Regions from separate parts of the Clostridium ljungdahlii DSM 13528 genome, predicted to be linked through region 2. Evidence: a T-box and tRNA genes for the amino acid it is inferred to sense, from the RefSeq annotation. Region 2 holds a T-box; the other holds one or more tRNA genes.
The links. The T-box of region 2 lies ahead of proS (proline--tRNA ligase). A T-box ahead of a tRNA ligase gene usually reads a tRNA of that ligase, here a tRNA-Pro.

Region 1 (3,217 bases), 360 kb from region 2:
AAAAATGATGTTAAAATATCATCTTTACATTTGAATGTTCCAGGTAAACACAATATATTAAATGCACTGGCAAGTACAGCCGTATCTTTAATCTTAGATATATCCACTGATAACATAAAAATGGGATTGGAAAACTTTAAAGGTACTCACAGAAGATTTGAGTTGAAAGGTAAAAAACAAGGCATAACAGTAATAGACGATTATGCTCATCATCCTACTGAAATAAAAGCAACTTTAAATGCTGCTATAAATTACCCTCACAAGAGAATAATTTGTGTATTTCAGCCCCATACTTTTTCAAGAACTATAAGCTTATTTAAAGAATTTACTGAGGCTTTCGACAACGTAGATGAATTAATTTTGGCAAATATATATCCTGCAAGAGAAAAAGACACTGGCAAGGTAAGTTCTGCTATGCTGTCTAAAGAAATTGCAAAACGTGGTATAAAGTCCACTAATATCTCAGACTTTAAATCCATAGTTGATTATTTAAAATCTAATTTAAAAGATGGAGATCTTCTTTTAACTGTAGGTGCAGGAGATGTATTTAACGTAGGAGAAATGTATTTAAGCGAATAATTTGGGTGTAAAATACCTCCAATAAGGTAATACTATAGATTAATAAACCTATTGGAGGTGTTTTATTTGAAAAATTTTTTAATATCTGCTTCAGTAGATGTAATTTTAATTCTATTATCCTATTTTTTGTTTCAAAAAATAATAAGCGGCCCTACAAGGCACAAACTATATAAAAAGTTTTTTAGTTCTTTTGCTAAATTTGTAATTTATATTTTTATAATTAGCATACTTTTAACAGGCATAACTGCACTAATATTATATAGAACCTCTTACATAGCTTATATAAATATAATATCGCCGGCCCTAGTATCAGTACTAGTTGGATTTCTCATGTCTACAGTTCCTACAAGAGGCGAAGGCGATAATGAGGATAAAATGAAGAGTATATGATACTGTATTTTTAATTAATAGTTAAGAATGAAGAATTAATAATTAATGTAGAATTTTTTCGTTATACTACAAAAAATCTTTGATTAAGCTTTTCACCACTCGTTTTGCTAAAGCAAAACATTACTAAACACTGACTTATATATTTAAAGATTTTTGCAATAGCTAAAAATCACCCTTATTAATTCTTAACTTGCGAAGCTTTGCTTCGCAATATTTTTATTTTTGTGATAACAGGAAATTATCCTCAATTACAAATCGTGCATTGTGCACTACAGTTTACAAGTATCTTGTGTTTTCTTTATATATGGTATAAAATAGCATACATAAGCGGGGTGTAGCGCAGTTGGGAGCGCGCTTGCTTCGGGAGCAAGAGGTCGCAGGTTCAAATCCTGTCACTCCGACCATTGATATAAATGGACTAAATATGATTTAAGCTTATTAATATTTTAGTAATACCCACCTTTCGTCCACTATTTTTCAAAAGCTTTGCTTCGCAATATTTTTATTTTGTAACAACAGAAAATTATCCTTAATTGTGCATTGTGGATTGCAAAGCACCAATTTAAACTTTAAGTTTATTTTTATATATCCTAGTAAAACAAATTATAGCTAATACTACAAAACCAATGTCGCCAATAACGCCTGTTATATTAGGACCAATAAACGGATTTTCTTCCTTACTCATAAATAAACTTGATGGAGGAAATAAATCTATTGAATTCATTGACGCATGAAATACAGCAGCATATTTGTTTTAAAAAACAAATATGCTGCTATTATACCTATAACAGTCGTAAAAATAATCATTGCTATAACTCCAAATACCGGATGTTCTATTCCGTAATTATATCCTGTTACAATAATAGGACTATGCCACATTCCCCAAATAACTCCTGTTAATAAGGTCGCTTTCCAGGGTGAAAAAACTTTACATAACTTAGGAAGTAAGTAACCTCGCCAGGCAAATTCTTCACCAAAGCATTGAGCAAGACACATTATAGGGTTTATTGCCACTGCTACTGGAATCATTTTAAAAAGAAGTTTGTAATATCCAGCCAGTGATGATGCTTTATATTCTAATGCACATAAAGAGCCTAATGGATTAAAATCATAACTAAAAATTATAAAATATAATAAAGCTCCTATATACGCTATAACAGGTGTTAAAAAATAGGCTGCAATATACCATTTAACATTACCTTTAAAATTGGGGTTTAAATATAGTTCAGCTTTTCCTTCTTTTGTAACAATCCTTGTTAATACTACACTAACTATAGGTGATATCATTAATAAAGTTAGAAGATTTTTATTTCTAATATTCCAATATAATATACTTATGAAGCAAAGTGAAGCTATTGTAATACCTCCAAAAATCATCAATCTTCTACTTGTGATTTTTCCCATTTCAAATGTTTCTCTTTTAATCATAGTTCCTTTTCCTTTCTTTTTATTAATAGTGCAATTCCTGCAATTGATAATACAACTGCCATAATTAAAAGTATCATTGTGGTGATAAGAATAATATTTCCGTTTACATATTTACCTGTCCATACATTAAAATTGTATTTCTGCAGTGCAAATGGCTTATGAGCAATAATAGTAGCTAGTACACTATTGATTAGAAATATATACACTCCGCTAATTGCAAAACAAATAGCTGCTCTAAAAAGTACATCTATTTTTATGTATCGAATAGTAACTAAGAACATCCAAGGTAACAATAATGCAACCAGCGTAACTGGACATACAACTGTAAAAAACTGATTCATATAATTTTGATATAAAGAACACATCCAAAGCATCACAAATAATAGAAGTGTGTCTGCAAAAAAACATATCAGCGCCTTATGTGAACATAACGCCTGCGGTAATTCAATACTTCTTAAAACATATGGCAAAAACACAACTGCAAAAGAAAACAATAACGATGTAAAAGACGCCAAAAACCAATTTCCTCTCGTATAAATGCAGCATACCAAAAGCAGGGCATTTAGAGATATAAAGAAGCCAATAAGTGTTATAAGTCTTCTGTTTTTTTCAAACATCAAAGGCAAGGATGTAAGTGAAAAAGCCACTGCTATAGCCGTGAGTACAATGAAAAACCAGGATAAAGTATGGCTAGTTGCCAAATTACAGATAGAACATACTAGCAAGGTAACCCCATATATAATATAAAATACCACTTTATAAGTTTTTATTGCTCTTTTTAACTTCATAGCCTGTCTTTCAATTTCATGCTGATGTAAAT
Region 2 (3,217 bases):
AACGTATAGGCTTCAGGTTTGGATATGTTGGTGTAGCCTTTATTAACATAATTATTTATGTTATTTATAAGAGCATCTTCCTCTTCCAGTCCATACCAGAGTACATCTCTGCAGGACACCACTGGTTTTCCATTGCTCCATACAATTTTACCTTTATAGTCATTTTGCTTATTATAATTAAGGTAGAATATACCGTCAACATTTGAACAAGTAGTGTATTTATTCCATAATTTAGTATCATAAAGTGACCAATCATCCAAAACTGATACATACCTTTCATCTACATCTGCCATATAATTGTTTAATCTTTTTAGATATGCGTTTAAAGAATCTTCCTTAAATTTACTAGGGTACATATAACCATTGCCAGAAGGTGATACTACAAAGTTATCCCTATAAGGAATTGAAGATGTATTTTTATAATATAGTTTAAAAACGGTAGGCGCTAGTTCATACATAGAAGGACTTATGCTGAATCCCATATTAAAACTACCTCTTTTAGGAGATCCGTACCATTTTTCAGATCCATAATTACTCCCCAGGTTCCACTGCTGGTTATCTCCATCTGACATTATAAAAGTTACGTAGTGCATAGGTTGATAGAAAAGTTTTTTATCAGGCTTTACACTGCTTTTTTGTGTTAAAGGTACTGATGGAAAGGCACTTAATACTGTTAAATTGTAAGACCAATCTGCAGGAACCATACTTACTCCATTTTTAGAGGCTGCACTTACATTACCATGTTCGTCAGGCCCCCATCCAAGGCATGTAGAGTCCTTTTTCATAGACTCAAAAACTTTATCCCTTAGTGAGAAATCTTTTAGATCATCCTCATAAAACACTAAACATTTACTCATGATTCCATAATCTCTAAGAGGAGCATTTTTATTTGGAGACAGCTGAATTACAACGGAATGATTTAGTCCTGAATTCCACAAATTATTATAAGCCCAATATTTATCGGTGTTTACACAATCACCCTGTATTTTAATTCCTGTACTTTTAACCTTATCTTCTATAGATTTATCTATAGCTATGGAATTTTTTAATGCTGCAAGAGAGCAGGCATTGTTAATAGAAGGGTTTTTCTCAGGATAACTGCTGTAAAGTACATATCCAGACACTAGTGATTTAAATTTATCTAATAAATACCAGGGATCTTTTACTATGGTATAAGTTACCCCGTAATTTGTTTTTAAATCATCCAGCCATATTTTGTAATCAGGTTGATTTTTGTTTAAAGTATATATTTGAGAATTTGACTTATTTGATATTACTCCTTGAAGGGTGACTATCATAGTTTTTTCTGCAGGAGTTAGATCATTTTGGTAAATTACATAAAGGTGATGTGGTATTTTCGAGTTTTTTACATAATAAGGCTTGCCTAAAAAAGCATGTACATTTGGGATAAATATACCAAATAAAAAAATAGAAATAATTAGTACAATAGATTTTTTAAATTTCATATGAATTTACCTCCTAATCTTATTATGCAGTTTTTTGGTTAGTTTATTAGAAATTTGGTTTGGTAAGATATAGTAGGAGATGTTTAAAAAATAGGAATATTTTTAGATGTATAATATTTGGAGAAACTCTAATTTTAAAAAATATATTGACAATAAATTTCCTGTATTCTATTATATAGAAAGAGTTTAATTAAATATAGTGATATGCAAAGAAGAGGATTAGTAGAAATGATATTTTTTTAAGAGAGGAAACGGGTGGTGAAAGTTTCTAAATGTACATTTTGAACCTACCTTTGAGTTCTGTTAGAATACAGCGGTAATTGCCGTTATAATTATAATTGAGAGAATATGTTTAATATTTTAAATATATTAATCAGGGTGGTACCGCCGACGTAACCTCGGTCCCTTTTGGGATTGGAGGCTTTTTTATATTTAAAGGAAAAACTAACTACACTAGATTCAAATTTTGGAGGTAATTAAAATTGAGTAAAAAGATGGTAGAACAAATAACATCAAGAGATGAAGATTTTGCACAGTGGTATACAGACATTGTAAAAAAAGCAGAATTAGCTGATTATTCAAGTGTAAGAGGCTGTATGATAATACGTCCTTATGCTTATGCTATGTGGGAAAATATTCAGAGTTATTTAGACAAAAGATTTAAAGAAACAGGACATCAAAATGTATATATGCCCTTATTTATTCCTGAAAGTCTTCTTCAAAAGGAAAAGGATCATATAGAGGGATTTGCACCAGAAGTTGCCTGGGTAACTCACGGTGGTAATGAAGAACTTACAGAAAAATTATGTGTTCGTCCAACATCAGAAACATTATTTTGTGAACATTATGCTAAGATAGTTCAGTCTTATAAAGACTTGCCTAAGCTTTACAATCAGTGGTGTTCTGTAGTTAGATGGGAAAAGACTACAAGACCTTTCCTTAGAACTACAGAATTTTTATGGCAAGAAGGTCATACTATACATGAAACTAAGAAGGAAGCCCAAGAGGAGACCACAAGGATGCTGAATGTATATGCGGATCTTTGTGAAAAAGTACTGGCTATTCCAGTATTAAAAGGACAGAAAACTGACAGTGAAAAATTTGCAGGAGGAGAAGCTACATATACTATAGAAGCACTTATGCATGATGGAAAGGCACTTCAGGCTGGTACATCTCATTACTTAGGACAGAACTTTGCGAAATCTTTTGGAATGCAGTATTCAGATAAAGAAGGAAAACTTCAATATGTATACCAGACTTCCTGGGGTGTAACAACCCGTCTTTTAGGAGCAATTATAATGGTACATGGCGATGATAATGGACTCGTAGTTCCACCTAGAATAGCTCCTACTCAGGTAATTATAGTACCTATAGCACAGCATAAAGAAGGAGTACTGGATAAGGCAAACGAACTAAAAGATAGAATAGCTAAATTTGCAAGAGTTAAACTTGATGACAGTGATAAAATGGCTGGATGGAAGTTTAGTGAATATGAGATGAAGGGAGTTCCTATACGTCTTGAAGTAGGACCAAAGGATATCGAGAAAAATCAAGTTGTACTTGTAAGGAGAGACAGTGGAGAAAAGATAATAGTATCCATGGATAACCTGGAAAAGGATATACCAGATCTTTTAGATAAAATTCATGACGGTATGTTTGAAAAGGCAAAAAATCTTATAGAAAACAATACAAATAATGCTGTAAACATGGAAGAGTTTAAAGATATAATGGAAAATAAAATAGGTTTTGTA

Region 1: it encodes a tRNA-Pro, which carries the amino acid that the T-box ahead of proS (proline--tRNA ligase) is inferred to sense. The anticodon was not compared.

Annotation. Positions count from the first base shown of each region.
Region 1 covers NC_014328.1:4,523,508-4,526,724, forward strand. The annotation lists gene murC (UDP-N-acetylmuramate--L-alanine ligase) at 1-579, shown strand, start outside; gene CLJU_RS20605 (hypothetical protein) at 646-969, shown strand; tRNA gene CLJU_RS20610 (tRNA-Pro) at 1,298-1,373, shown strand; gene CLJU_RS20615 (CPBP family intramembrane glutamic endopeptidase) at 1,690-2,397, opposite strand; gene CLJU_RS20620 (helix-turn-helix domain-containing protein) at 2,394-3,217, opposite strand, start outside.
Region 2 covers NC_014328.1:4,166,187-4,169,403, reverse strand. The annotation lists gene CLJU_RS18900 (GxGYxYP domain-containing protein) at 1-1,466, opposite strand, end outside; T-box leader at 1,667-1,876, shown strand; gene proS (proline--tRNA ligase) at 1,961-3,217, shown strand, end outside.